Regions from separate parts of the Priestia sp. GS2 genome, predicted to be linked through region 4. Evidence: riboswitches for the same ligand, from Rfam matches in the RefSeq annotation. Region 4 holds a riboswitch; each other region holds the start of a gene.

Region 1 (7,771 bases), 500 kb from region 4:
GTATGCTGACGTCCAAACTGGAACTACACAAAAGTATACGGACTGTGATTCAGAAGAGGGTTGGTGCTAAATTTAGCATGAAATCTCTGCGTGAAAGGGTGATGGCGCCAACCATATAAGGTTTGGCGCCATCAGTCTAAAATGACCGAAAATAGTCTATTCTTCAATAAAAACAGTCCATATATGTTCTTTTTACAGCAAAATCTTTTAAAAAACAGGGGAACTGTGTTACATTAACGAATATTGTATAGCATAAAGGAATAACGTTACTATACAACTGATAATTATAGGTGATGACGATGCGTTTAATAGAAATTGAAAAAGTAATTATTGTAGAAGGTAAGTCTGACAAAAAGAGAATCGAGAGCATTATTAATGAACCTATTGAGATTATTTGTACAAATGGAACCATTAGCTTGTCAAAGCTAGATGAGATTATCGATTCCACATATGATAAAGATGTGTACATCTTAGTCGATTCAGATGATTCTGGCAATAAATTACGAAAACAGTTTAAAAAAGAACTCCCAGAAGCGGAGCACCTTTATATCGATAAAATGTATCGCGAGGTAGCGGCGGCACCAAGAAATCACATTGCTACGGTGCTCTTAAGTGCTAATATAGATGTTAACGCAGAATTTTTAATATAGAAGGATGAATAACATGGAAGAATGGACAGAAGAGCAGCTAGACGAAAAGCTAAATAAAGACGAGCGTACCGTCATTTTTTTTCATACCCCCCTTTGTGGAACGTGCCAATTAGCTAAAAAAATGTTAACAGTAGCGGAGGCGGTTATTCCAGAGTTAACAATTGGAATGAGTAATTTAAATTATATGCCTGCTAAAGCTTCTTTGCTTGAAATTGAAAGTGTTCCATGCTTAATTGAATTTGAAAATGGCGAAATGAAACAGAAGCTTTATGCTTTTCACTCCGTTGAACACGTAATAGAACGTCTTAGCTAAATAAGTATTTGTTTACAAGTGTGCATGGGATTATTATCCTATGCATATTTTTGTTGACACCCTTTCTGACACATGCTAGAATCACAAACATAAATGAATGAATATTTAATGAAAACAAAATAATTTTAATAATTTGTCGTTAACTCTTATCAAGAGAGGTGGAGGGACTGTGCCCTGTGAAACCCGGCAACCGTCAGACTAACTGAAATGGTGCCAATTCCTGCAAAGCATAAGCTTTGAAAGATGAGAGAAAGGATTTAATCATAAACCTTTCTGCTCATGTGTAGAAAGGTTTTTTTATTTTCAAAAAGCAAGGACACACTAAGCAGACAGAGCAAGTCAACAAAGAAGGTGAAGAAGATGATTACGTTACAAGATGTAACAAAAATATATGATGCTAAAAGTGGAAAAGTTACGGCTGTTGATCAAGTTAATTTGTCAGTAGCAAAAGGTGAAATCTTCGGTATCATTGGATACAGTGGGGCAGGGAAAAGCTCCCTTATTCGCTTATTAAATGGTTTAGAAACACCTACTTCTGGAACTGTCGAAGTGGCAGGGAACCAAATTGGAAAGGTTAAGGGTGCTAAGCTTAGACAAGCTAGACAGGAAATTAGTATGATTTTCCAACATTTTAATTTGCTTTGGTCTCGTACCGTTCAGGAAAATATTGCGTTCCCGCTTGAAATTGCAGGTGTTTCTAAAGGTAAACGAGCAGAACGTGTAAACGAGCTTATTAAATTAGTCGGATTGGAAGGGAGAGAAAACGCCTATCCATCTCAGCTAAGCGGTGGACAAAAGCAGCGTGTAGGGATTGCAAGAGCGCTAGCCAACAACCCAAAAGTTCTATTATGCGACGAAGCAACATCAGCACTTGATCCACAAACAACAGATTCAATTTTAGATTTGTTAGTTGATATTAATGAAAAGTTAGGTTTAACGATTGTTTTAATTACTCATGAAATGCACGTTATCCGTAAAATTTGTCATCGTGTAGCCGTGATGGAAAATGGGAAAGTAGTTGAACAGGGAGAAGTACTTGAAGTGTTCCGTAAACCACAGCAAAATATTACAAAACGATTTGTACAGCAAATCTCAGAGCCAGAAGAAACGTTTGAGACAGTTGAACAGGTGAAAGAACTTTATCCGAGTGGTCAAATTGTTCAGCTTACATTTGTAGGTGGAAAAGCAGAGCAACCGCTCATTACGAGTATTTTAAAAGCGTTCGATGTCACGATTAACATTTTACAAGGGAAGGTCTCTTATACACAAACAGGCTCTTACGGAACTTTGTTTATCCATTTAGACGGTGAAAAGGTAGAGGTTAATAAAGTAATCGAGTACATCCGTGAACAACAGGTAGAAATTGAGGTGATGACGGATGCTAACTGAATTATTTCCAAACGTAACGTATGATAAGTTCAGCGCAGCAACGATTGAAACACTGTATATGACAAGTATCTCAGTCGTTGCTACCTTTATATTAGGAATTATATTAGGCCTACTTCTATTTTTAACAGGCAAAGGACAGCTTTGGGAAAACCGCTTCGTTAATATTATTATAGGAGCGTTCGTAAATATTTTTCGATCCATTCCATTTATCATCTTACTGATTTTGCTCATTCCATTTACAAAAGCGATTGTAGGAACGATGCTTGGAGCAGAAGCAGCACTGCCAGCTCTTATTGTTGGAGCAGCACCGTTTTACGCGCGTATGGTTGAAATCGGCCTTCGTGAAATTGATAAAGGTGTTATTGAAGCAGCAAAGTCAATGGGAGCTACAACAAGCACAATTATTTTTAAAGTGCTGCTTCCAGAATCAATGCCTGCTTTGATTTCCGGTTTGACGGTTACAGCAATCGCACTCATTGGCTATACGGCAATGGCTGGAGCGGTTGGAGCTGGTGGTTTAGGAAACTTAGCATATTTAGAAGGCTTCCAGCGAAATAATAGTGATGTAACCCTTGTGGCGACAGTTTTAATTTTAGTAATTGTATTTATTATCCAGTTCATTGGTGATTTTATCACATCTAAAATTGATAAACGATAAGAGGAGGAAATATATTATGAAAAAATGGGTTTCAACATTTGCTTTATCATCTGCTTTAGTTTTAGGTTTAGCTGCTTGTGGTTCATCTGGAGGCAGTGGTTCAGATTCATCAGAAGACGAGAAGAAAATTGTGGTTGGAGCGTCAAATATTCCGCATGCTGAAATTTTAGAAGAAGCAAAACCATTGTTAGAGGAAAAAGGAATTGAGTTAGACATTAAACCATTCCAAGATTATATTCTACCTAATACAGCATTAGATGGAAAAGAAATTGATGCAAACTACTTCCAGCACATTCCTTATCTAGACTCTGTATTAGAAGAAAATCCTAATTATGATTTTGTAAGTGCAGGAGCGATTCATATCGAGCCAATTGGTATCTACTCTAAAAAATACAAGTCATTAAAAGACCTTCCGAAAAACGGTACGGTAATTATGCGTGATGCAGTAGCAGAACAAGGTCGTATTCTTTCAATTTTTGAAAAAGAAGGCGTAGTTAAGTTGAAGGAAGGCGTTAAAAAGCAAGATGCAACGCTTGATGATATTGTAGAAAATCCTAAAAACCTAACGTTTAAAGCAGATGTTGAAGGTGGTTTATTACCTCAGGTTTATAACAACAATGAAGGTGATGCTGTTGTCATTAATGCAAACTATGCTTTAGATGCTGGTTTAGATCCTGTTAAAGACCCAATCGCTGTAGAGTCAAAGGAAAACAATCCGTATGCAAACATCATCACGGTTCGTAAAGGTGATGAAAATAAAGAAGAAGTAAAAGCGTTAGTAGAAGTGCTTCATTCAAAAGAAATTCAAGATTTCATTGAAGAGAAGTATAAAGGCGCGGTGCTTCCTGTAAACGAGTAATATATTAAAGTCGACTAGTTTAGATCTGGTCGACTTTTTCTATTTTTATCGTCAAGTATAACTCCGATTTGTATCATCCATACTAATGAGGAAAACTATGACGAATGGAGTTGGCAAGAGAGATGCAACAAGAAACAAATCATTCAACAGAACAGGCACTTCATAACTATAAGGTAGGAATTGGAACATTCAGCGAAAAACTTCCAAAGTTGACTGAAGCGTTCAACACTTTCACAGAGGCTTGTTTTGAAGAAGGGTCTATTTCTAAAAAAGACAAGCAGCTTATTGCATTAGGAATTAGCGTTGTAGCTCAAGATGAATATTGCATGATTTATCATACAAAAGGTTGCCTAGATAACGGAGCAACTGAGCAAGAGATTCTAGAAGCTTGTGGTGTTTCGGCAGCATTCGGTGGTGGAGCAGCGATGAGTCAATCGGTCACGTTAGTACAGGAATGCATGCAGGAGTTAAAACGTCAAACACACTAAATATAAATGATAAGCAGACGTTGCTTTAAAGGCTAGTTATGCCTATGAAAGCAACGTTTTTTGTACGTTTAAAATATGTATACATATAAGGGAAAAGCGTTTATCGCAAAAGGTTGCTATAAGTTTTCATTTGTTATAAGATTGTAATGAGAATAAAATGAGAATAATTAAAAAGATATAGGTATATCTGATTTTAGTATATACATCTATAACTGGAGGTTTTAGTATGGCAGGTTCAACTTTAATCATTAAAGATCTTCATGTGTCAATTGAAGGCAAAGAGATTTTAAAAGGTGTTAACTTAGAAGTTAAAGGCGGAGAGATTCATGCAATCATGGGTCCAAACGGTACAGGTAAATCGACTTTATCTTCAGCAATTATGGGACACCCTAAATATGAAGTAACACAAGGTAGCATTACACTTGATGGTGAAGACGTGCTTGAGATGGAAGTGGACGAGCGTGCGCGTGCAGGTCTATTCCTTGCAATGCAATACCCAAGTGAAATTAGCGGTGTAACAAACGCAGACTTCTTACGTTCATCAATTAATGCACGTCGTGAAGAAGGCGATGAAATTTCACTAATGAAATTTATCCGTCAACTAGACAAAAACATGGATTTCTTAGAAATGGATCAAGATATGGCACAACGTTATTTAAATGAAGGTTTCTCTGGTGGAGAGAAAAAGCGTAATGAAATCCTTCAATTAATGATGTTACAACCTGCTATTGCAATCCTTGATGAGATTGATTCAGGTTTAGATATCGATGCATTAAAAGTAGTATCAAAAGGAATCAACGAGCTACGTGGTAGCGACTTTGGTTGCTTAATGATCACTCACTACCAACGTCTATTAAACTACATCACACCAGACCATGTTCACGTTATGATGCAAGGTCGCGTGGTAAAATCAGGCGGTCCTGAATTAGCTCAGCGTTTAGAAGCAGAAGGCTATGACTGGATTAAGAAAGAATTAGGTATTGAAGACGAAACTGTAGGGCAAGAAGCATAAGCATTAGGAGGATTTCTATGACTATTGATACAAAATTACCATTTGATCAAGGGTACGTTCGCAGTTTTTCTGAAAAAGCTGCTGAGCCGAAATGGTTGTTAGATCTTCGTTTACAAGCTCTTGCGAAAGCAGAAGATCTTCCACTACCAAAACCAGATAAAACAAATATTACAAAGTGGAACTTTACAGATTTCTCAAAGCATGATGCTGAAGCAAAAGCAATTTCTTCAATTGATGAGCTTCCTGAGTCTGTAAGAGCACTTATTGATACAGAAGCGGTTAAAAACTTATATGTTCAACGTGACCAAACAGCTGCATATGCAACGTTAACAGATGAGTTAAAAGAACAAGGGGTTATCTTTACTGATATCCAAACAGCTGCAAAAGAACATGAAGAGCTTGTACAAAAGTACTTCATGAAAGATGGTGTAAAAGTTGATGAGCATCGTTTAACAGCTCTTCACGCTGCACTGCTTAACGGTGGCGTATTTGTTTACGTACCAAAAAATGTTGAAGTAAAAGAGCCACTTCAAGCCGTTTTCGTACGTGAAGACGAAGAGGCAGCACTTTTCAACCACGTTATTGTGGTTGCAGAAGATAATAGCTCTGTTACGTATGTAGAAAACTACATTGCTACTTCTGAAGAATCAAACGGTGTAGTAAACGTTGTGACAGAAGTATTTGCAAATAATAATGCAAAAGTAACCTTTGGTGCCGTAGACTACCTTGCAAAAGGAACAACTAGCTACGTAAATCGCCGCGGTGTTGCTGGTAAAGACGGTCGCATTGAGTGGGCATTAGGCTTAATGAGTGAAGGAAACACAGTTTCTGAAAACATCACATACCTAATGGGCGATGGTTCATATGGTGATACGAAAACAGTTACAGTAGGTCGCGGTGAGCAAAAGCAAAACTTAACGACGAGCATTATTCACTTCGGTAAAAATTCTGAAGGTTACATCTTAAAGCATGGTGTAATGAAAGACAGCGCGTCTTCAATCTTTAACGGAATCGGTAAAATTGAACACGGTGCATCTAAATCAAATGCTGAGCAAGAGTCTCGCGTATTAATGCTAAGCGAAAAAGCTCGTGGAGATGCTAATCCAATCTTATTAATTGATGAAGATGATGTAACAGCAGGACACGCAGCTTCTGTAGGTCGCGTAGATCCATTACAGCTTTATTATTTAATGAGCCGTGGTATTCCACAAGTTGAAGCTGAACGCCTAGTTATTCATGGTTTCTTAGCTCCAGTTGTAAATGAGCTTCCGGTTGAAACGGTGAAAAAACAGTTAACGGAGTTAATTGAAAGGAAAGTTCGATAATGAACGTTTCTGATATTCGCAAACAGTTTCCGATTTTAGACCAAGAAGTAAATGGACACCCGCTTGTTTACTTAGATAGCGCTGCTACTTCTCAAAAGCCAGTTCAAGTGATTGAAGCACTTGATAAGTACTATAGAGAATATAACTCAAACGTACACAGAGGTGTTCATACACTAGGCACGATGGCTACGGATGGTTACGAAGGTGCACGTGAAAAAGTAAGAAAGTTTATTAATGCGAAATCAACAGAAGAAATTATCTTTACGCGTGGAACAACTACAGCTTTAAATATTGTTGCTGCTAGCTATGGACGTGCCAATTTGCAACCTGGTGATGAAATTGTGATCACTTATATGGAGCATCACAGTAACATCATTCCATGGCAGCAAGTTGCAAAAGCAACAGGAGCAACATTAAAATATATTGATCTTACAGAAGACCATGCTCTTTCATTAGAAACGGTTAAAGAAACGATTACGTCAAATACAAAAATTGTTTCGGTTATGCATGTTTCTAACGTATTAGGCGCAATTAATCCGGTAAAAGAAATTGCGGAAATTGCTCACCAACACGGAGCAATCATGGTTGTAGACGGTGCACAAAGTACGCCTCATATGAAGGTGGATGTACAGGACTTAGACTGCGACTTCTTTGCGTTTTCTGGTCACAAAATGTGCGGTCCAACAGGCATTGGCGTGCTGTATGGAAAAAAAGAGTTATTAGAAAAGATGGAGCCAGTTGAATTCGGAGGGGAAATGATTGATTTCGTTAACCTATACGATTCAACATGGAAAGAGCTTCCTTGGAAGTTTGAAGGTGGAACGCCTATTATTGCAGGAGCAATTGGATTAGGTGCAGCTATTGATTTTCTAGAGGAAGTGGGCTTGGATAATATTCTTGCTCATGAGCATCGATTAGCCAATTACGCACTAGATCGTCTTTCAGAAGTAGAGGGTATTACCATTTACGGACCGAAAGAGCGTGCTGGCGTCGTTACGTTTAATCTTGATGATGTTCATCCACATGATGTAGCAACCGTTTTGGATGCTGAAGGAGTTGCTGTACGCGCAGGGCATC
Region 2 (7,771 bases), 2.0 Mb from region 4:
AGATAAACCAATCCCATATTGAGGAACGGTGAAAGAAGCAATTGCCGTAACGGATACGATAATAATCATGACGGAACTTACAATATGAGCTTCTACAGCTGCTTGTCCAATAACAACTCCTCCTACTAATCCAACGGTTTGTCCGACAGGTGTTGGAAGGCGAAGTCCGGCTTCCCTTAGTAATTCGATGGTCACTTCCATTACCATCGCTTCAATAAAAGGTGAAAACGGCACGTCTTCTCGCGTTGCTGCAATTGTAATGGCAAGCTCAGTTGGAAGCAGTCCTTGATGAAACGATACAAGGCTAATATAGATAGCTGAGAAAAAGAGCGTAATGAAAATTGAAATATAGCGAAGAAGGCGTAAGAGAGAACCTGCCAACCATCTTTCATAATAGTCATCTGGTGATTTCATAATCATGTCAATTGTTGTTGGTACTAACAGAGCAAAAGGTGAACCATCTACAAAAATTGCAACTCTTCCTTCATTAATAGCTGCTAAAACGCGATCGGGTCTCTCCGTATTTTGGACTTGCGGAAAAGGGGAGTACGGAGCTTCTTCGAGAAATTCTTCAATCATTCCAGAATCTTGAACATTATTAAGGTTAATGTGTTGAAGCTTTTCACGAACTTGATTCACTATATGAGGTTGACATTGCTTTTTATGAAAAACCATTGATGTTCGATGGAGCTGCTCTTCTCCTATAAAAACATCCTCCACGATTAAGTTTGCATCACTGGCTCTTTGCCTTAAAATCCCGATATTTTCTTCTAAATTCTCAATTAATGCAACCTTTGGACCGCGCACTACTTTTTCAGTTGTTGGTTCACTCCATGTACGCTGTTTAGCCATTGTCATGTTTAATGAGTAGGCTGTTGTACGATTATGAATAAATAATAAAGGTTCTCCTTTGAAAAAAGAAGTGAGAGCTTGCTTGTATGTGTAAATCTCAGTACTTTCAATTGTTGAGATAAAAGAATCCCAACGATCTAGTGTATTGACTGGAGAGGAGGTTTTAGACTGAACCATCTTTTCTGTTAGTTGATTCAGCTTTTCGCTATCTACAAGTCCTTGTAGATAAAGGATATAAAAGAAATCAGTAGATGAAATCCATAGCTTTTTTGAAGCTATGTCACTGCTGTCACCTGCTAGTTCTAGAAATGTCTTAACCACATACTCTGTATCTCGTTGAAAAGTTGAATTGAGCAAGTCTTCACCGCCTTTATGTCATTAACCGTATATTGAATTCAGTAGTAAAAAACAGTACGATAAAAAAGAATATATACTAGTCTTTGCGAGTTCAGTAGATGTTATGCTAACTAACAAAAAAGGAAGTGAAAACATGTTACATTCATTTAAGATTCAAACGAGTAGTCGTGATGAAATGGTTGATGTGACAAGTGAAGTAAACGCGGAAATCAAGAGAAAAAAAGTGAAAAGCGGAGTAGTCACGGTGTATTGCCCCCATACAACTGCTGGTATCACAATTAATGAAAATGCAGATCCAGATGTAAAACGTGACATGATTAGAAGGTTTGATGAGGTATATCCTTGGATTGATGAAAAAGATCAACATTTTGAAGGAAATACAGCAGCCCATTTAAAGGCAAGCACCGTCGGTTCTTCACAGCAAATTATTATTGAAAATGGAAGTCTATTATTAGGAACGTGGCAAGGGATTTATTTTTGTGAATTTGATGGCCCTAGAAATCGTACATGCTACATTAAAATTCAAGCGGATTAAAAGAAGCGCTCACTAAATCGTGAGCGCTTCTTTTAGCACGTCTTCTTTTTTTAGAATTTTTGTTATAAAACAAAAGGAAAACGATATATATGTTATATAACAGAAAAAGGGAGAGATATTTTGTGGAGCAAATTACAATTAAAAAAGAAACAGAACAAGAACAAAACGAGAAGACTAACTTTACGTGGGTAGATGAGTATCCAACAGTACTAGATATCATTAATGAATACTATAGTTTTTGTCGTTAAAAAAAGCCAACGTAAGTTGGCTTTTTTTGATTAACGAATTCTTTTTGCACCGATATAACGCTTACTCCAATAGCTATCTTTTAATGAAGCAACTGAAACACCTTTTGAAGATGAGCTATGTAAAAATTGATTGTTGCCCATATAGATGCCAGCATGTGAAGCACCTTTTTGGTATGTTTGAAAAAACACGATGTCCCCAGGTTGCAAGCTTGTTACTCGAGTACCTTTTTTATAAATCTCGGCCACAGTTCGAGGTAGAGTAATGCCAACGCTCTGCTTGAAAGTATAACCAATAAAGCCGCTACAATCGAATCCGCTAGGCGTTGTTCCACCCCAACGATATGGAACACCTATATATTGTTTTCCTTTGTTAATAACTTTTGAAGCATTAAACGTAGAAGTCTGTGAAGAAGTTTTCACTCCTAGCTTTGCGTATGTACCTTTTCCAACAACTCCATCGGCAGACAGTCCATTTTTACGCTGGAATGATTTAACTGCATTTGATGTAGCTGGGCCAAAATAAGTTGTTGTATTGCCAGTAAAATAACCTTTTTTCTTTAAAAGTTGCTGCAATTGCTGAACATCTTGATGCCTCATGCCCTGCTTTAATGTTTGATCACCTAGCGCAGCTTGACTAACTAAAGGGCTAGCAAATAAAAAGCTAGCGAGGGTAAAAACTGCTACAAGTTTCTTCATAATGGTCCTCCATCAATTTTCCGTCAATTTTCGTAAAATAATCATAACACCTTTCGACAGGTTAAAACGTTACATTTTCATTACAAAATATGAAAAAAATGAAAATTATAGCGAGTAGAAAGATGTATTTTTCTTTAAAAAAATAGAAAAAAATTGAATATTTAACTGTTAATAACTAAAACATATGAAAATGTAAGGACATTTAAAAATAATAATAGAAATCTGTTGTGAATTACTACACAAATACTTTGTAGTCATGTAGAATGTAAAAATAGAATACAGTGTCAATTGATTTGACTTTTGATGAGGTGAAAATTAATGAAAAGAATAGGTGTATTAACAAGCGGCGGTGATTCTCCAGGAATGAATCCTGCGGTTCGTGCTGTTGTGCGTAAAGCGATTCATGAAGGAATGGAAGTTTACGGTATTTATCAAGGATATCAAGGGTTAATTGAAGGAAATATTCGAAAGCTTGAAGTGGGTGATGTTGGGGATATCATTCAACGCGGTGGAACAATGTTGTATTCTGCAAGATGTCCAGAGTTCAAAACAGAAGAGGGACGCCGTAAAGGTATTGAAAACCTAAAAAAACACGGTATTGAAGGCTTAGTAGTAATCGGTGGAGATGGATCTTACATGGGAGCTGTTAAGCTAACTGAGCTAGGTTTTCCATGTGTAGGTATTCCAGGAACGATTGATAATGACATTCCAGGAACAGACTTTACTCTAGGGTTCGATACAGCTTTACATACTGTTATCGATGCGATTGATAAAATTCGCGATACGGCTACTTCACATGAACGTTCGTTTATTATTGAAGTAATGGGACGTAATGCTGGAGATATTGCTCTATGGTCTGGATTAGCTGGAGGAGCTGAAACAATCTTAATTCCTGAAGCAAAAGATGAGTTCCAAGAGATGGTAGATCGTCTAAAGAAAGGCCAAGAGCGTGGCAAAAAACATAGTATTATTGTTGTTGCTGAAGGTGTAGCTACAGGAAATGAAGTAGCAAAACAGCTTGAAGAAGCTGCTGGAATTGAAACTCGCGTTACGGTTCTAGGTCACATTCAGCGTGGTGGATCACCAACTGCACAAGATCGCGTGTTAGGAAGTCGTTTTGGTGGCCGCGCCGTTGAGTTATTAATGGAAGGTAAAGGCGGGCGTGCAATCGGTATCCGTAAAAACGAAATTGTTGATTATAATATTATGGAAATCTTAGGTGAGCCTCATCATATTGATGAGCGTATGTATCAACTATCAAAAGAATTATCAATCTAAACGATATAAAGGCGAGACTTCTTACAGAGGAGTTTCGTCTTTTTTTAATTTCAAACCAGTACCTTCGCAATGCTTACACTTTTTTGTGTAGAATATGCCAGGAATAATCATTACTTTCCCAAGCCCTTTGCAAAAGGTACATATCAGCTCAAAACCCATAATAGCCATCAGTCCTTTTAGTTAGCTTTTATTTAGTATAGCACTTCTGTTTATTAGTATAACACAAAAAGCGAGGGTATTTTTAGAAAATTTAATTTTTATATCGATTTCTTCAATGGAATAAAAATTAGTAGAGCTGTTATAATTGATAGAAAAGGAGTGAAGACATGTTCAAGCGAATTCTATTAGCTTCAGATGGTTCTGAACACGCTGCTAGAGCAGCTGAAAAAGCGGTTACTCTAGCGAACTTAACTGACCGCAGCTTTGTTCAAGTGATATATGCGGTAGAAGGAGATAGTAGGTTGAATACGCTTGGAATAGATGAAACAAGAGAAAAGCGTATCCAAACAACACAAGAAGTGTTAGCAAAATCTAATATAGAATATGAAATTACGTTTATTCATGGAGATGCTGCTAAAACTATTATTCAATTTGCTAACAACAATCACTTTGATGTTGTAGTAGTTGGAAGTCGAGGGTTAAATCCAGTAAAAGAAATGTTTTTGGGAAGCGTAAGTCATAAAATTGCTCAGCATGTAAAGATACCCGTACTTATTGTTAAGTAGGAGAGAGAGCCAATGAATATGCAACTTGAAGAGTTAAAGAAACAAATTGGAGAAGCAGAGCGAATTTGTTTCTTTACGGGGGCGGGAGTAAGTACAGAGTCAGGCATACCTGATTTTCGCTCTCAGAATGGATTGTATCGAAAGAACTTAGAATTTTCAGATGTGATTTCCACTTCTTTTTATCGAAATGATCCGGTGCTTTTCTGGGAGCTATTTAAAGAGATTTTTCGTGTAAAGCTACTTCATGAATATGAACCTAACTCAGGCCATGACTTTATAGCAGAATTAGGACAAGAAAAGACGGTGCATGTCATTACACAAAATATTGACGGGCTGCACCAAAAAGCAGGAAGTAAGAATGTATATGAAATTCACGGAACAATTAAGCGAGCACATTGTCAAAAGTGTAAAAATGAATTTGGGTTAGATTTTCTAAACAAAGCGGGATTACCGAGTTGTACGTCATGTGAAGAGGTATTAAAGCCTAATGTTGTTTTGTTTGGAGATTCAATTCACTGTTTTGAAGAAGCTGTAGAGGTAGCTTTACAGAGCGATTTATTTATTGTAATGGGTTCATCTTTGCAAGTAACGCCTATTAATCAAATTCCTTTACTAGTTAGAAAACTTGGTCAGATACCAATGATTATTATTAATAAAGAGCCAACTCACTATGACTATGTGTTTGATAGTCAAATATATCTTCCAATCGGCGAAGTTGTAACCGCTTTAAGAAATGAGAAATGAAAAAGCACGCTATGAGCAGCGTGCTTTTTTTACACTTCAAAATAGATAGCGAAGCAGAACACAGAAATGACTAGAAAAAATGCTGAATGCAGTTTGCTTTCCTTAAACGTCAAAACAGCTTCAATAAATAAAAATAAACTTAGCATTAACTGAATGTATGGTAAATAAGCAATATAGTTGGTGGAATCACTGTTTTGAAAAGCAATTATTCCGTATACCACAGCTCCGATTAAAAAGACATATTTTAATAGTTGTAATCCTTTAACTAACATCTTTGTGAGGTTCCTCCTTATTTAAAACCTAGGTCACATGATTATAACATATATCATATAGATAGAGACAAGTAAAGTGACAAGTAAAGTGACAAGGTATATTTGAGCACGTTTTATCTTTTATGAATTCGGATATGCATCAATCCTCAATATTACAAGAAAAATGTTTCATTTCTGATTTTTCAAATTCCTTGTTGACAGGTTAAGAAAATAAGTGTAATATTTTTCCTAGTTAATTAATTGAATATTCTTATCTCGAGAGGTGGAGGGACTGGCCCCGTGAAGCCTCGGCAACAGACTGTTTAAGTACTGTGCCAATTCCAGTAGCAACTTGCTTGAAGATAGGAGAAGAACCGATAATGACTATTAACCTCTTCTTATCTTTAAGATGAGGTTTTTTATTTTGAATAGAAAGAGGGAATAGAACTATGACAAAGACATTAGTGAAAGCTCCATTTAAAGCTGATCACGTAGGGAGCTTTTTAAGAACAACTCCTCTCAAAGAAGCAAGAGAAGCTTATATCAATGGTAGAATTAGCAAGACGGCTTTAAAATCTGTAGAGGACCAGGAGATTTTAAAGCTTGTCCAGAAACAACTTGAAGTGGGACTTAAATCTATCACTGACGGAGAATTTAGACGTGCTTGGTGGCACTTGGATTTCTTATCAGGCCTAGAGGGTGTAGAAGAGTTTGAAACGGAGTATATTAGTCAATTTAAAGGTGCTAAAACAAAAAATAAAGCAATTAAGGTAGTTGGTAAAGTAGATTTCAACCATCATTATATGCTAGAACATTTTACATTTTTAAAAGAAGCCGTTGAAGAATACGGTGATGGAAGTCAAGTTGCTAAGTTTGCTATTCCAAGCCCAAACATGCTATTTACTCGAATTCAAGAGGACACTTATTATAATGGAGATAGAGAACAGTTTTATCATGACACGGTAGTTGCTTATCAAAAAGCGATTCAAGCTTTTTATGATGCAGGATGCCGCTACTTACAGTTAGATGACACTTCATGGATTGATTTTGTTTCTGAAGAGCGTATCGATGCAGTTGTGGAGAAGTTGGGTATGGATGTAAAAGATATTATTGATACGAGAGTTAATTGCTTAAACGACGCTATTTCTAAAAAGCCCGATGATATGATTATTACGATGCACATCTGTCGTGGGAACTTTAGGTCTACGTACATTACTAGTGGTGGCTACGATACTATATCCGATGCAATCTTTGCTAACTTACATGTAGATGGACTTTTCCTTGAATATGATGATAATCGTTCAGGAGATTTTGGACCGTTAAAAAGCTTTACACGTGACAACCAAACAGTTGTATTAGGACTAGTAACATCTAAGTTTCCTACGCTAGAAGATACAGAAGTTATTAAACAAAGAATTAAAGAAGCGAGTGCATCTATTCCTCTAGAAAATCTGTCCCTTAGTCCTCAATGTGGCTTTGCAAGTACGGAAGAAGGAAATGAACTAACAGAAGAAGAGCAATGGAATAAAATTAGTCATGTCGTTAAAATTGCTCAAGATGTTTGGGGCACTATCTAAAAATTATCAGTTGTTTTTTAGCTTTACATAAGAATCTCATTAGATTTTTCCTTTCATTAGTAATAAAAGCAAAAAAGCCGTATCTACAAAAGATGCGGTTTTTTTATATAAAAAATATCGGGTAGTTTATTTCTTCATATATATAAATAATCAGTGATAAGTAGTTTGGGAAATTCATACTTTGATAATAAGTGAAAATTCTGTCATTACAGGAATGTAAAAGATGAATATGTGAAAGGAATGTTTTTATTGGGAATCAGGAGTAGACTAGGGTTGTTTTTGTTAGGAGTTTGTTTAAAAGCAATTGCATTCGTTAGTCTCATCATGGAATTGAATTTAGTTCCCATTCACGCAAGGAAAGCAGGTGATTACCTGACAGTATTTTTAAATGAGGTGCCTGTTTTTCTCTTTTTGATAGGCCTAATATGTGTGATTGTCAGCTTCTATATGCCTTTGAAAAGTAAAAAGTAAGAGTGTGTTTTATAAAAGGTGTAAGGTATTTATACTT
Region 3 (7,771 bases), 360 kb from region 4:
CTAGTCCTGCAGGAGTCTCATATCCTCCGTTCCAATCACAGGCTTTTGGAATAGAACACGAGCAATCTGTGTGTGGTGTTTGGGTGTGGAAGAGGGAAAGAACGCACGCAATGAGTCGTGATTTCCACTTCGGCTTATTCGCTTTCCGCAGGGCTCGGTCTAAGCCTCCTCGTAAACTGCGGGGTCTCAGAGCACTCGCTAGTCCTGCAGGAGTCTCATATCCTCCGTTCCAATCACAGACTTTTGGAATAGAACACGAGCAATCTGTGTGTGGTGTTTGGGTGTGGAAGAGGGAAAGAACGCACGCAATGAGTCGTGATTTCCACTTCAGCTTATTCGCTTTCCGCAGGGCTCGGTCTAAGCCTCCTCGTAAACTGCGGGGTCTCAGAGCGCTCGCTAGTCCTGCAGGAGTCACGCATTTCCCGTTTCACTCACAGGCTACTGACATAGCTGATACATCCTTTAGCTAATGAATGATCATAAGGGGGAAGAAAGACCAAAAACCCCTGCCTTCCCGTAGTGCTGGGAAGGCAGGGGGGGTGTATACTTATATATTAAGCTGATGGTTCCCCTTGCGTTGATAGAGGCTTTTCTGGATCAGCTTGTGGTTCTGAGTGAGCGGCTATTTGCGTTTCTAGTTCTGCAATTCGTTTTGTTTGTTGCTTGTTTTTGCTTTTAAGCTGAGTTATTTTAACAAAACTTAGCGAAGCAGCGACGACACCACCGAATACAGCAGATGTTAAAATAATTAAAATAAGTGGCCAGTCTTGTGAGCCAAAGACGTAGTTAAATTGAACTGGCTCATTGTTAATGACAGCTAAGATAGCAATAATAAGAGCGAAAATAAGACCTAAAATGAAAAAGCTTTGTCCTTTCATTAGGTGCACATCCTTTCTGAAGATAGATAAAGGAGCAAAATTAAATTTTATACTGCCTTTACATATACTTAACCTATATTATTCAACTATAAACATTTTTTATTATCATTAAGTTTTAATAAAACACAAATTGTAAAAAAAACACCCATCCTTTGTTTGGTTTAGGATGGGTGTTTTGCTGTTAGCTGATTAGAATGCTTGTAAGCTGTTTTCTTCTAACCATTGTTTACGCTCTGTTGCATCTTCAAATAATGAGTCTGCATCTGTAAATTGTGAAGCAATCACATATTCAATTGTTGTTAATGGTGCTAGAAGTAGACGCCAGTTTAATACTAGCTCACCGTTTTCCATCGTTGCATATGTATCTTGCAGTTCCTTCCACGCTACAGAGTCAGGTGCATCTGCTGCTTGCTTTTTCACTGCTTTTAATGCTTCGTTGAATTTTTCACCTGCTCGTCCTTGGTACCATTCTGTTAAAAGGCTTTGAATTCCTTCGTTTGTTTCTTGTTCAGACCAAGATGATGGCACTGTTGCGATAAATTTAGCGCGGAACGTCATCTCAGGTTGCTCAACATCATCACGAACAATGTTTAAGCGATATTGACGGCCTAAATATGAAAATTTGTCATCGTTTTCAAAAGATGCCGTTTTTGCTTTAGGTGCAGCTGTAGGTTTGTTCTCAGCTTTTGCTTTTTCAGCTTTTTTTGCAGCCGGTTTTTTTGTTTCAGTTGGTTGGTTACCACCGTTGAGTTGTTTTAAAATCCAAGTCGCTTTACGAGAAATAACAGAGCGAACGTTGTGCTCGTTTAGGCCTCGTGGGATAATTACGGTTACCCCTTCATTGTCACAAATTTGGACCGTAATATCGGTTTTATTTGGAACGACTTTAATTTTGTAGTCAATTGTTTGATTGCCAATTTGATACGTATACATATAGTTTTTCGTGCTCCTTTCTACAAATCTTCATTTTATAAGCAAAGGTAGAGTTTGGTCAAATGAAAGAATAATCAGAAAAAAAGGCTGAGAGCTTAATTAATGACTTACATCACGTTTTTTATTAGTTTTTACGTAAAGAAAAGAAAATATTCTTGCTTTACTACGCATAGATTAAAAAGAGTGACAAAACTGAAAAAAAGAAAAATTTAAAAAATATCCTTGCTAAACAGGAGATATTTGGTATAATGAAATCTAATTTAAAAAGTTATCACGAGTGGACGAGAGATCTGGCTCTACGACTCCACAGCAACCTACCAATGTAAGGTGCTCCTACCAGCAAAGCATTAGCTTTGGGTGATAAGACGGGTGAAAGCTCATTTTGCATCTAAAGCAAAATGAGCTTTTTTAATTTTAGTAGAAGGAGAGATACGGATGACACAAACAATTATAAAGAATCATGAAGAAGTACTAAACGATGTTTTAAAGCAATTGAGGGAAATTAATGATTTTACCTGTAGAAAGCTTGAGACGTTTTACGAAATTGTCGTGAAGAGCGAGAAAGATACGTACGCTATTGGAATTGATTGCAAAGTAGTGGAGAGCTACACAGAAGAAGACTTAAAAGAAGCTTGCATAGCAAAATTGAAGCGAGTTGGATGGCTAAAAGGTACATACGCTTAAAGCTGTATTCATATCAATTGCAGTCATGTCTACAATCATGGTAAGATGCTTATCTTCTTTCTTTTCGTTTTTCGTTGAAAAGGGAGGGTATTTGTCGAAATTTTTACACAAAATAACCGTTACAACTTGTTTGAAATTGTGGTAAGGTATAAAACAAGAATATTCGAACAATTTAAAAAGGAGGTTTAGCATGGAGCTGTTGATTGAACATGGAAATGATGAAGGTAGCGAACAATTTATTGATCGCGTACTGGACTTCTTAGAGGACGATGAATAAAAGTGTAGGAGCTCGTTTCTACGCTTTTTCTTATGTGCTGAAGGAATAAGTCGCCAAAGAAAAAAGAGCTTATATCGAGCGAGAAACGCGATATAAGCTCTTTCGTTATTTTCTGAACCAAAACGTCCCGCCTTGAACCTTACAGTTAGTTTCCACGTTGCTATTTGTGCATTTTACAATAAAAGGTCGCTCGCCGACTTTATATAACGTATCGTTTACAATGCCTTGGTTTGCTTGGGAAAAAATGAATGTTACATCATTTGTATATAGCTTTAGGCAGGTAGCTTGAAGCGATGGGTCGTTGTAACTCTCCCCCATGTTAGCATCCAATAAGTGAGCCCACTTCCTAGCAGTGGCCTTGACATCGTGTACAGCGCAGTATATAGCATCCATATGAAGGTAGCCTAATGGATGAGCAAATGCAGATTGCAGGGATTTTATGCGCTCTTGATCGCTTTGCTCCCACTCGATAAAAAAGGGCAAAGGAAGAGAGGATGGGTTAGGATCTTTTAGAAAGCCCATTTTCCACTTCAAGAGCTCTCCATTTTTTGTTTTACGAGAAGCATCAATAATTGTATCCATGTGAAACCCTTTTTCATAAAGCTGTTGTTGAAGCATGTGTAGATTTGAGGTGCGAAATGCCAAGTGTCCAAATTGTCCTGTAGAAGTTTGTTCTTGGTGTAAGCGATGAATCAGTGGAGTATTGGTGGCACCAGGTGGTGTATTCAGTGAATGAAAACTTAACCATTCAATGTAAGAAAGTTGAAAGTAAGCGAGGGTATTATATGTTCCCCAGCTTTCGTGCTGCCCTCCTTCAATTACTTGTATGCCATGTGCTTTCATATCACGCTGAGCTTGATGAGGGTCTGGGGAGAAATGAACGAGATGATCAAAGTAAATATCCATCAAAAAACCTCCTTTGTGCTATGACGTTAGTATAAATCTTTTATGAACAAAGGCCAAAGAAGTTCTTCCATTTTCAGCGTATAAAAGTTATATAAAAAACATATTTTTTAATTTATGTAAAAATATTGTTATTAAGGTAATTAAAAGTGGAGGTTTCGTCTCAAAAAGCTATTTGGACGTTTGTTCACCCTCTCTCTTCTATGTCTATCAGCATGCAGTAACCAACAAGAGAAATTAACGGAGGAATTTAATGAATATAAATAATTAGAAAAATTAAACGTGCTTCTGTAAACAACGCCGCAACCTAGTGAAAGCGTATTGCTAGCTTTTTACGAAACAGCCAATCACACATTTGGCGTTATTGAATTTGACGGTCACGCCAATCTGAAATTCGAAAAGGGAATGGAAGATAGTATAATTAATACATTGGAAGGAAAGCAAGGTAACTACATAGGAGTAATGCGCTCCTTAGAAAAAGTACCTCATGTAAAAAAAGTGAACTTATACGGAGACAAAGGCGAACTACTTGATTCTCTTGAATTAGCAAAAGATGAATCGCTCAATTCTTTTCAATTGAAGAAGCATTGGATAGTAAGTATATGGTGAAAATATTCGATAAGAACAAAGAGGTCGTATACACTGAAGCAGTTACGTTTTAAAAAGCAGTGTCGAAATGAAAGATTGGCGCTGGTTTTAGTTTTGCTTATATGTTCTTAAAAAGAAAAGACTTTAGCCAATAAGACTAAAGTCTTTTCTTTTTAAGAGCTAGGCGTTATTTCATTGGGTGAATAATCCAGTGTAATATGACGCTGAAGCAGAAGGAGCGCACTAAATGTTAATATCGCTCCAATCAAAAATGGATACATGCTGTTTAGTTCAAAAGCGAAAGCTCCCATCAGAGGCCCGAAAATCCTTCCTAAGCTATCCATTGATGAATTAATACCTGAAGCTGACCCGTAGCCAATATTCGTTTTAAGGGTAATCAGAGCGAGTACACAAGGGCGAATAAGGGCATTACCAGCCGTAAAGATGCAAAGAAAAACCGTTGCGTTAAATAAATTGGATGAAAATAAAATGGACGCAAATCCGACAGCTGAGACAATTAACCCAACAGCAATTAATTTTTTTTCATTTCCTTGCTTAAAGCGCTGTAAAACGCCGCCTTGAATAACAGCTTGCGTAAGTCCACTCGCCATAAACATCCAGCCGATCATGGTAGGGGTTACATCAATTCGTTCAATTTGAAAAAATTGAAAAGTTGCTTCAAGGCCAGCAAGCGTAAACGTTCCAAAAAAGGAGAGTAAATATAAATACTTCATTGCGCCTTTAAAATCCGTATTGAAATCTTGCAGCGTAGTTTTCTTTTCCTGAGAAATCTTTTCTCGCTGCAGTGATTCTGGCAGTGCGAAAAAAGCAAAGGTTGTCATAATCAGTGCTAATATCCCTGAAATGGTAAACGGGAAAAATAAGCTCACGGACGATAGCAATCCACCTAACGCCGGTCCAAAAATAAAGCCAAGCCCAATCGTCATTCCTAAAAGCCCCATTGCTTTTGTACGATTTTCTTCCGTAGTAATATCAGAAGCGTAAGCAAATGCACATGGAATAACCGCTCCGGCAAATAAACCTCCAAGAATACGTGATATGTACATCAGAACGAGTGAGTCATTAGCAAATGAAAAAATAAAGAAACTAGCGCTAAATCCAACTAAGCCCGTCAGAAGAACGGGTCTTCTACCTTTTCGGTCAGATAGACTCCCCCAAAATGGAGCGGTTAGAAAAGATGCGATGGAATAGCTTGCCATTAAAAGTCCAAGGTTAACCGAGCTAGCTCCAGTTGTGCGAATGACTTCTGGCACAATCGGAATAATGATGCCGAATCCGACAAAGATCATAAATAAGACAAACATAAGCGTGCCAAGCTGTTTTTTCATGTGAAGCTCCTTTCAATGAAGACGTTTTCTGTATATTCAGTATACCAAATAACGAAAGAGATGCCACTTAAATCCAATGGATCTCAAAATAAAAAGCGATGCATAAGCACCGCTTTTAATGTGGTAAAAACACAAGTTGATATAAGAATAAGACAGCAAATACATAAACAAGTGGATGAACCTCTTTTGCTTTACCTTTTACAATCTTCATTAGTGGATGTGAGATAAATCCTAGCGCAATTCCAGTTGCAATGCTTGATGTCAGAGGCATTGTTAAGATGACAAGAAACGCAGGAAATGCTTCATCAAACTCACTCCAGTTAATCTTTGCAATAGAGCCCATCATTAAGCTACCTACAATGATTAAAGCCGGAGACGTAATCGCTGCAATACCTGAAACGGCGCTTACAAGCGGACTGAAGAATGCAGCAACAATGAATAAAAGAGCTACGGTTACGCCAGTTAAGCCTGTACGTCCACCGGCAGCAACACCAGCTGAAGATTCAATGAAAGCAGTTGTTGGGCTTGTTCCAAACATTGCACCAATTGATGTACCGAAAGAATCTGCAAGAAGAGCTTGACGTGCTTTTGGCATATGGTTATCTTTCATTAATCCTGCTTGCTGTGCTACACCAATCATTGTACCTGTCGTATCAAAAATGGTTACTAGTAAGAAAGAAAATACAACAGCATACAAACCATGCTGAATAACGTCACCAAACGCAGTTAGCGGGTTTGTAATTAAAAGTCCTTCTGGTAGAGAAGGGGCAGATACAAATCCTTGGTCAAAAGAAAGTTGACCTGTGAAAAGGGCGATAACGGCTGTAATGAGCATACCGAAAAACAACGCGCCGTTGATATTCATTGCGTATAACGCAATCGTAATAGCCAATCCAACTAAAGTAAGTACAACGCCAGGAGATTGAAGATCTCCTAAGCCAACAAGATTGGATTCGTTTGCGACAATAATACCTGCTGAACGAAGGCCGACAAAGGCGATGAAAAGGCCAATACCAGCTGTAATTCCATGCTTTAAGTTTCCTGGAATGGCTTCAATTAATTTCTCACGAAACGGCGTGAGCGACAAAATAACGAAAATAAGACCTGCGACAAACACGGCCGCAAAAGCAATTCTATAATCGATGTTACCGTGTGAACCGACAACAGAGTATGCAAAATATGCGTTTAATCCCATACCTGGCGCAATTGCAATTGGATAATTAGCGGCAAGTGCCATCCACAGTGTACCAATCACAGCTGAAATGATGGTTGCCATAAATACTTGATCAAATGGTACACCTGCATCTGATAAAATTACAGGGTTTACAACCACGATATAAACCATTGTTAAAAATGTAGTAATTCCAGCTAAAACCTCTGTTTTAGCATTCGTGTTAGCTTCTCGTAACTTAAACATAAGTACCTCCAAAAATAACGAACATTAAAAGCAACATGATATATAATATTCGTTTTTAGAGATAAATGCAAGACATTTAATTAAAAAAGAATATTATTTTACATAGGATTTCATAGGATGAATTTTTTCTAGTATGCATCATTAGTTTGTACCATTAATAGCAAATTCATTGAAGAAAATTAAACAACAATTGGAAATTTAACTTTAATGGTTAATCGTTGGTTTTGATAAAGGTAATCTAAGTAACCGTTATATTGCTGAACTAGTTCATGAATGACAAATGTACCAAGACCTTCGTGGCTACCTAGCTTGGTGGTTTGATTAAACTGTTTAAAGAGTTGGTCCTGAAGTTCATTAGAGAGTGATGGGGTTGAATTGGTCACTTCCAGTATGTAAATACCACTTTTTACAAATGATGTAATTTTAATCTGCTTTTTATCAGTACAGATAGCTGCATCAAAGGCGTTTTCTAGAAGATTGATTAGCAAGTTCATTTGATCAAGCTTTGAAATAGGAAGTTGTGACAGTGGGTAATCAAGCTGAAATACTAGCTCGATGTTATGTTGAACTGCCTGCTGCTTCCATTGATATAGAACTGAAGCGATATGTCCGCTTTCCCCTTTCATGTATGTATTTGTGTTATACAGTGCGTCGACATAGTGTTTAATATACTCATTAGCTTTTTCATATTGGTTGCTATCGATAAGATAGGATACAGCGCTTATATGTTTCATAAAATCAT
Region 4 (7,771 bases):
CTGTTGGCACGTTAATTTTATGACTTAAATTTGTATTTGCTGGTGTTCCATTATGATTCACTGTACCAATTAGTTCAAAATCTGACCGTTTTAAAGGTTCATTGGGATTCCAGCTCTTTTTCGTAATGTAATAATGCCACTTTGAAGTTGCATGGGGAGCCGTGTACTTCCACGTAAACGTATTTAACCCACCTTTTAAATCTTGCTTTTTCCAAGCATCTGCCGTTTGACGATCCATTACTTGATCAATTTGTCCCAGTCCTCCTTCTGCTGATGCGATATGCCCATCAGCAGGCCCGCGTTCTGGAAAGCCTTTTAGGCCTTCTACAGACTGAGGACTGTCGATGACTCTTCCGTACTTCTCCATCGCAGCTTGCCAGCCAATGACCTGCTTTTCAAGCGATCCAACGTACCCTCTACTTGCCGGCTCCTGTATGTACCCATGAGCAGATGCATCACCAGCTGAAACCCACATGCCAAACGAGAGCACAGCGGCTGTCACGACGCCTTTTCCAATTGTTTTTTTCCACTTCAAAACTCATCACCTCATTTGTAAAGTCCACTTTATGACTAAGTGTCACTCTTAATTATAAGAAAATGAGCTCTGCTGATTACTACAATTCGTCATTTTGATTCAATAGGTTTAGAAAAATGCAGAATAGCCTTGTCTTTTTTCCAGTTTTATACTAACAAGGAACTACTAGGATACGTACAAACGTTAGAAAACATATCACTAGACAAATACTTGTTTAAACAAGTATTTTAATAGTAAGCAATTTTTTATTGCTTCATACAGTTTATACTGAGGAGTTCATACATGATGCAAGAAGAATATATCACTTTTTTAAAAAGAAATGGCTATCATATTACTAGCCAACGTCGCGTATTGCTATCCTTTTTCTGTAGTCGCCAAAATGCCGAGCTGTCTGCTCAGCAAGTAATTGATCACTTGAAGAATACAAATAAAAAAATCAGCTTCGATACGGTTTATAAAAACTTATCTTTATTTGTAGAGCTAGGATTCTTAAATTGTAGAGAAGATGAAACAAAAAAGATATTTTCATTGAATGTAGTTGATTCTCCTGTCCACTACTGAGAGAAGGTATTACATTTGCTCAATACAAAGAGCAAAAGAGTTCGCCACCATGAACACTTTTGCTCTTTTTTTATTATTCTTGGCTTAAACTTATAGCTTGCTTAAGGTCATCAATAATATCTTCAATTGCTTCTGTTCCAATTGATAAACGAATCAACCCCGGCGTGACTCCGCTTGCTATCTGTTCTTCAGGAGCCAACTGTTGATGTGTCGTACTCGCTGGATGAATAATTAGTGATTTGGAGTCTCCGACGTTCGCTAAATGAGAAAATAGCTGAACAGAATCAATAAGCTTTTGACCTGCTTTAATTCCTCCTTTAATTTCAAACGTCATAATGGCGCCTTGGCCTTGTGGCAAATATTTTTTAGCTAGTACATAAGATGAGTGACTTTCTAAACCCGGGTAACTTACTGATTTAACCGCTTCATGCTGCTCGAGAAATTGAGCTACAGCCAGTGCATTTTGGCTATGACGTTCCATTCGTAAATGTAAGGTTTCAAGCCCTTGTAAAAATAAAAAAGAGTTAAATGGTGATAGGGCTGCTCCTACATCTCTCAGTAATTGAACGCGTGCTTTTATAATATAAGCATTTTCTCCAACTGCGTCCGTGTAAACCACTCCGTGATAACTTGGGTCTGGTGTCGTTAAACCTTTAAACTTCCCGCTTTTTTTCCAATCAAACTTACCGCTGTCCACAATGACACCACCGATTGAACTACCGTGCCCGCCTATAAACTTCGTGGCGGAGTGAACCACAATATCTGCTCCGTGTTCAATGGGACGAAGTAAGTACGGTGTTGGAAACGTGTTGTCTACGATTAAAGGAATATCATGACGATGAGCCACGTCTGCCACTGCTTCAATATCAAGAATATTCCCTTTAGGGTTACCGATTGTTTCAGCGAAAATAGCTTTTGTTTTATCCGTAATCGCATGTTCAAAATTACGGACATCACTAGCATCCACAAAATGCACCTTAATGCCAAGCTTCCCTAACGTATGGGCAAATAAATTGTACGTTCCTCCATAAATACTGGATGACGACACGATTTCATCGCCAGCTGACGCAATGTTTAAGATTGAAAACGTAATGGCCGACTGGCCAGATGCTACCGCGAGCGCTCCTGTTCCTTTTTCTAGTAGAGCTATTCGCTTTTCAAACACATCCGTAGTAGGATTCATAATGCGGCTATAAATATTCCCTTCATTCTGCAAGCTGAACAAACTAGCCGCATGTTCACTATCATGAAATACATACGAGGACGTTTGATAAATTGGAACTGCTCTTGACAACGTCGTCGGATCAACTTCCTGTCCTCCATGAATAGCTACTGTTTCAAGCTTCAACTCTCTTTTTTGCGTCATAATCATTCCTCCCCTTGTCTTGATTTCAACACAAGAACATTCTTTTACATAAACACAAAACCCTTTTTATTTTTACAAGAAATTAAAATTGTTTCCTACCTGACTCGTTTTCGATTAGCTGATTTGAAAGTTGCTGTAAAGCTGTATCTACTCGTCTTTTAATTTCGTCATCAAGAAAAGTAAGCTCAAGATGCTGATAGCTAATTTGGGAATCAACCAAATAAACCCCACTATTAATTTGTTGACTACCTAATATTGAGAAAAGAGGCTTAAAAGCATATTCCAATGACAATAAATGTGCAAACGAACCACCCGTTGCGACTGGTAATACAATCTTATCAGCTAACCCTTTTTCAGGAATTAAATCTAAAAAGGATTTTAAAATGCCAGTGTAGCTAGCTTTGTACACGGGACTAACGACTATTACAGCTTGAGCTTGTTTGATTTGTGACAAACGATACTTGATGTCTCCGCTGTTAAAATTAGCATGTAGCAAGTCTTCTGCGGGAAGGTCACGAACATTTATTGTTTCTACCTGGTGTTGTTTGCTTTCAAAATATTTCTTTAAATATGAAGCTATTGCCTCACTCCTAGAGGGCTTAGTCGGACTTCCTGAAATAACTACTATGCTTGACATAAACGATCGCTCCTTTTAATTAGGGTATATATTTAAGAATATGGTGTAACCTCGGGTAGTTTATAATTGAGTGCCCACCGATATAAGGATCATTAGTTGCATGATTAACATTTGAGGTTACCCATGGCCTTGATTCATTCTTAGTATATTTCTTGGCTTCTTCCAATGCCCCCTCAGCTATACCAAGTAGAATATAGATTAAGATTATTTTTGCAATATGCGGTCTGATTGTTGAGATTAGCTGACTTTCCTCTGTTTGAAAAGAACACAGTATCTCTACTTCATTAAATACTACTGTGCCATTATCCGTTTGTTTTTGTCCAAAACAGCTGATTTTCTAATGCTTCCTTGTAATGTTTATTCGTTTGCTCTGAAGAACCAAATAAATGAATAGATGATAAGCATAGAAAGTGGTAGGCAAATAAATATGCAACTGAACCATCTACTTTGGCAAAAGTTCTACAACTTCATGGCTAACCCTTCATCCGCTGCTTAACTTTCCAACACTCTCTTATATTTTGTAACTCTCTATTTCACAATTTCTTATAAACTGATGGAGTTTACCATTTAACCCCCCTGCTCCGAATTGAAAATACTTCTTTTTATCATTACTCTGTTCTTTAATAAATTCTAAAAACGCAAGAATATAAATGCGACGATGATGGACATTTACAATGTCGTACTCGTAAAACCAGCAATCGAGCTCATTATATATACCTTTAGTCACTTTATATTTCCTTTGACACCATAAGGAGAACTCCAAATCTGGCAGATTAAGATATTTGCTGTTGGTTATTCCACTTGTAATCTCATACTCTGTTAATTCCAACGCTTTTTGATTGAAAGACGTCATAATGTATTCTCCTTTCTGTAGAAATAAAGAGGCTCCCATTTAGTTTCAAATGGGAGCCTCTAGCTTTCTAGTCGGCAAGAATTGTATTTAATGTGCTTTAATTTATATTAATATAATAAAACATATTATTCCGATGTGTCAAGTATACTTTTTTTGTGAAAAATAAACAAATTATTTCAGTTAATTGCTTCCCGACCACTTTACATGTTTGTTATATATGGTAAAATTATCTCTAACTTTATATTACTTATCCAGAGAGGTGGAGGGACTGGCCCTATGAAACCCAGCAACCTTCAAACATTTGTTTGAAAAGGTGCTAATTCCTGCAAAGTTAGTTACTTTGCAAGATAAGAAGCATATTGCAGAATATGTAACCTCTCTATTTTATAAATAGAGAGGTTTTTTATATTTATAATACTATATTCAATGTACAGGAGAATGGAGATGCAAACTAAATTAGCCTTAGAAACATATAAACAACCTAAAGAGTTAACTTCATTTGAAATCACCTCTTTTATTTTCAATTTTTACAATTATGTTTGGAATCAAAATAAGCTAAATGAAATCCCTTCTTATTATGACAGCCAAGGAGTTATATATAATAAGAAAGAATTTATAACCAGTGCTCAGATAAAAGCTGAAATTATTAAAACAATGGTTGATATCGGGGAAAGATCTATATTCATAGATAGCTTAACTTGTAATAGAATAGGCGAATTAAATGATTGGGACGTATCAGTCAATTGGAAGACAAGGTTATCAAATGAAAAGGTTAAAAATATACTAGGTACAACACACTTTCAAATTTATAATGCTAAGATTGTAAGGGAAACTATAACGTTTACTAAGTAAGTTGTTAAGATTATCGCTTGCTTCAATTTTAAAATATTTATATAGTGCGGACCCCAGCTTTCACATCGCAACTAAAACCACAAGAAAAAGCCGAGAAGCATTTACATCTTCTCGGCCTACTTTTACTGTAACAGCTTCCTATATATAATACATGAGAGAATCGTCTTGCTCACTCTGCTTGTTCATATTTTGTGCATGTAACGACTGCGTAGATTGGACCTTATTAACACGCTTCTGACGATTGGAAAACAGTAAACAAACGGAAAGAACGGAAGCTACTAAGCCTACAATTAAGGCACTCACCTGACATTCCTCCTTTATAGAATATATATATTCTATTTTACCACTAATGTACGTAAATGAAGCCTTTTTCTCCAAAATTTTCATCTACTTTTACAGATTTGTTGCTTGCTTCATTTCTGGTTTGGTTTCCCTATTCCCTTTCCTGCTTGATACGTAGCTATTTAACGCCATACCAGCAATAACAAGTATAATTCCAATACACGAAACGTATGTAGGTAGCGGCATGCCAAGCAGAATCATTTCACCAAGTAACGCAAACAATACTTCAAGCGACTGAGTAGCTTCGACTGCTCCGAGCTTTTTCATATCACCTGTAACCATATTAGTTGCTGCAAAGAATAAGACCGTCGCAATAACGCCTGAAAACAAAGCAACCCAGCCCGATTGAATGACCTGTGAAGCGCTAGGTGGGCCAGCAGTAAATAAACCATAAATTGCTAAGATAATCCAAAACGGCAAGCTGGCAATGGTCATTCCGAGCACGCGCTGATAAGCATCTAGGCGATTTGATACAATTACCATCATCTTACGATTGCCAAGCGGATAAGCAAACGAAGCAACTAAAATCGGCAATGTGCAAAGCAATACGCTCATAAGCGATAGCGTTGTTGCGTGTTCAATTTGCATAACCGCTACGCCGAGTAAAATAATAAGCGACATCGCTAAGCTCTTAAAAGGTATTTTTCCTTTTACTTGAATAGGTCCCTTACTCGTTTGGATTGTTTCATAAAATAAAGGAGCTAAAAGCGAACCTGAGATAATCGTAATTTGCCACGTTCCCGCAATTAACCAGCTCGGGCCATACGCACTCGCATAGCAAAGCGGCGCGTAGAATAATCCAAAGCCAATGGTGCTCCACATCACCCACTGCATCGGTGCTTTCTTCATTTCCGCAAACGTAGCGTTCAGCTTTTTCCTAGCGATGACGATGATTAACAGTAGTGGAACCATAAAGAAAAAGCGTAAGGAAGCACTCCAAATCCAGCTTCCACCTTCAACTTCCATCATACGATTTAAAACAAATGTAAACGCAAAGAAAAACGCGGAGCACACGCCTAATATAATTGGTTTCAATTCCTTAACCCCCGTATGTAGCACATAATAATGTAAATAAATTGTAAAACCAATATATCGCATTTTGGTTATTTATTCAATGCTATTTTAGCGTATAAAAAAGAGTCCTCACGTTTGTGAAGACTCTTTACACCAATAGTTCTCCAAGACTTAGCCAGTTTTTCTCAACAAGACCCGCTGCTTGTATTGTCTCCTGGCTTTGACAGACTTCAATGATTTTTTGATGCTCATTTACAGATTTAAATCCTTGTTCTGAAGAAAATTTCGCCACTTCCAACCGGTAAATTTTTGACTCACTTCGCTCTAACGCTAACACAATTTCAGGGTTAGCAGCAACTTCCAAGAATACGCGGTGAAAAGCTTGATCCGCTTCAATTGCACCAATGATATTGTTTTGTTCGACCGCACTCTCAAGTTCCGCATTATGACGAGCCAATGCTTTGAAATCTTCTTCTGTCAGATGCGGAACGGCAAGCTTAGTTGCCAATGCGTGAAGGACCGCAACAACGGTAAACGCATGCTTTGCTTCTTCAGGATTTAGCGAAGACACTTTGGTAATAGAGCCTGGAATCGATTCAACAAGCCCTTCATCTTCCAAGCGTTTTAACGCTTCTCGTACCGGCGTTCTGCTGACGCTAAATTTTTCAGCTAGCTCCTTATCATTCAAGCGTTGGTCCGGTGGAAACTCTAACGTAATAATTCCTTGTTTTAAAGTTTGATAAATTTCTTCTCGCAGTGATAAACGTTTAATGGGTTTAATCAATTCTCTTTTCATAAAACCAATATATCAAATGCTGGAAGTTTGTTCAATTCTGGACTTACTCGCTTTTTAGGTTAGGTTTATATATATATTACGATTTATAAACAAAAAAAGTCCGTATTGTTTTACGGACTTTTTCGAGAACTTATTCTGCATATCCAAGTACTTTTAAAGCGGCCTTGACATGCGTGTAGGTTTTTAAGATTGTAAAGTTTACTTGGAGGTCTCTCATTTTTTTCGCTACAGAAGGCGTAATACCCGTTACAATAACCTCCGTTCCAGTAATCTTAATTAAATCATGCAGGTTATAAATATAGGCTACCACATCTTCATCCATTTCTAATAAACCCGAGAAATCGATAATAAAATGATCATCTTTACTTTCATCAATGTATGTTGATACTTTGGATGCAATCATATGATATCGCTGTTCATTCAAAACACCAACAATCGGTAGAACAGAAACCCCGTCTTTTACTGGAACAATCGGCGCTGACATCTCCTGCATCTTTTCGTAGTAATCATAAATTACTTCTTCCTGCTTCTTTTTTTCCGTAATATCTTTTTGAACCCCGATAAAATAAAGCTCATCATCAATCCATGTTGGATCAATAAATAAGTCGTTCCAAAAAGGTTGGTTTTCTTTTGTATAGTTTAGAATTTGTACATTGACTGACTTTTCTTCACGGATAGCATCTCGAATTTGTTGTACCGTATCTCGATTGGTCTTTTCGCCTTGTAAAAAGCGGCAATTCTGTCCTACGATCTCTTCTTTTGTGTATCCGGTCATATCCAGAAAACCTTGGTTCGCATAAACAATCGGGTTATCG

The links. Region 4 has a riboswitch for S-adenosylmethionine ahead of V2145_RS15180 (hypothetical protein). Riboswitches for the same ligand answer to the same signal wherever they lie in the genome.
Region 1: linked by a shared signal. The riboswitch ahead of V2145_RS17900 (methionine ABC transporter ATP-binding protein) and the one ahead of V2145_RS15180 (hypothetical protein) in region 4 are both predicted to bind S-adenosylmethionine.
Region 2: linked by a shared signal. The riboswitch ahead of V2145_RS05110 (5-methyltetrahydropteroyltriglutamate--homocysteine S-methyltransferase) and the one ahead of V2145_RS15180 (hypothetical protein) in region 4 are both predicted to bind S-adenosylmethionine.
Region 3: linked by a shared signal. The riboswitch ahead of V2145_RS13475 (hypothetical protein) and the one ahead of V2145_RS15180 (hypothetical protein) in region 4 are both predicted to bind S-adenosylmethionine.

What each region holds. Positions count from the first base shown of each region.
Region 1 is NZ_JAZGJX010000001.1:3,485,444-3,493,214, reverse strand. Features, by position in the region: gene V2145_RS17915 (YusG family protein) at 1-70, shown strand, start outside; gene V2145_RS17910 (toprim domain-containing protein) at 300-650, shown strand; gene V2145_RS17905 (thioredoxin family protein) at 664-963, shown strand; SAM riboswitch class I at 1,107-1,213, shown strand; gene V2145_RS17900 (methionine ABC transporter ATP-binding protein) at 1,324-2,352, shown strand; gene V2145_RS17895 (methionine ABC transporter permease) at 2,342-3,010, shown strand; gene V2145_RS17890 (MetQ/NlpA family ABC transporter substrate-binding protein) at 3,027-3,869, shown strand; gene V2145_RS17885 (carboxymuconolactone decarboxylase family protein) at 3,992-4,357, shown strand; gene sufC (Fe-S cluster assembly ATPase SufC) at 4,584-5,369, shown strand; gene sufD (Fe-S cluster assembly protein SufD) at 5,387-6,694, shown strand; gene V2145_RS17870 (cysteine desulfurase) at 6,694-7,771, shown strand, end outside.
Region 2 is NZ_JAZGJX010000001.1:985,187-992,957, forward strand. Features, by position in the region: gene V2145_RS05070 (spore germination protein) at 1-1,209, opposite strand, end outside; gene V2145_RS05075 (secondary thiamine-phosphate synthase enzyme YjbQ) at 1,343-1,744, shown strand; gene V2145_RS05080 (hypothetical protein) at 1,867-1,992, shown strand; gene V2145_RS05085 (C40 family peptidase) at 2,023-2,688, opposite strand; gene pfkA (6-phosphofructokinase) at 3,007-3,966, shown strand; gene V2145_RS05095 (universal stress protein) at 4,293-4,691, shown strand; gene V2145_RS05100 (NAD-dependent protein deacylase) at 4,704-5,435, shown strand; gene V2145_RS05105 (hypothetical protein) at 5,465-5,707, opposite strand; SAM riboswitch class I at 5,955-6,055, shown strand; gene V2145_RS05110 (5-methyltetrahydropteroyltriglutamate--homocysteine S-methyltransferase) at 6,136-7,263, shown strand.
Region 3 is NZ_JAZGJX010000001.1:2,618,180-2,625,950, reverse strand. Features, by position in the region: gene V2145_RS13485 (LapA family protein) at 555-878, opposite strand; gene V2145_RS13480 (M48 family metallopeptidase) at 1,068-1,811, opposite strand; SAM riboswitch class I at 2,077-2,178, shown strand; gene V2145_RS13475 (hypothetical protein) at 2,247-2,495, shown strand; gene V2145_RS13470 (VOC family protein) at 2,878-3,678, opposite strand; gene V2145_RS13465 (hypothetical protein) at 3,997-4,284, shown strand; gene V2145_RS13460 (MFS transporter) at 4,437-5,612, opposite strand; gene V2145_RS13455 (NCS2 family permease) at 5,728-7,029, opposite strand; gene V2145_RS13450 (sensor histidine kinase) at 7,209-7,771, opposite strand, start outside.
Region 4 is NZ_JAZGJX010000001.1:2,983,099-2,990,869, forward strand. Features, by position in the region: gene V2145_RS15155 (lytic polysaccharide monooxygenase) at 1-535, opposite strand, end outside; gene V2145_RS15160 (Fur family transcriptional regulator) at 818-1,096, shown strand; gene V2145_RS15165 (homocysteine synthase) at 1,170-2,462, opposite strand; gene ssuE (NADPH-dependent FMN reductase) at 2,545-3,099, opposite strand; gene V2145_RS15175 (hypothetical protein) at 3,611-3,952, opposite strand; SAM riboswitch class I at 4,197-4,306, shown strand; gene V2145_RS15180 (hypothetical protein) at 4,397-4,804, shown strand; gene V2145_RS15185 (hypothetical protein) at 4,943-5,107, opposite strand; gene V2145_RS15190 (DMT family transporter) at 5,198-6,181, opposite strand; gene V2145_RS15195 (GntR family transcriptional regulator) at 6,309-6,956, opposite strand; gene V2145_RS15200 (PAS domain-containing protein) at 7,087-7,771, opposite strand, start outside.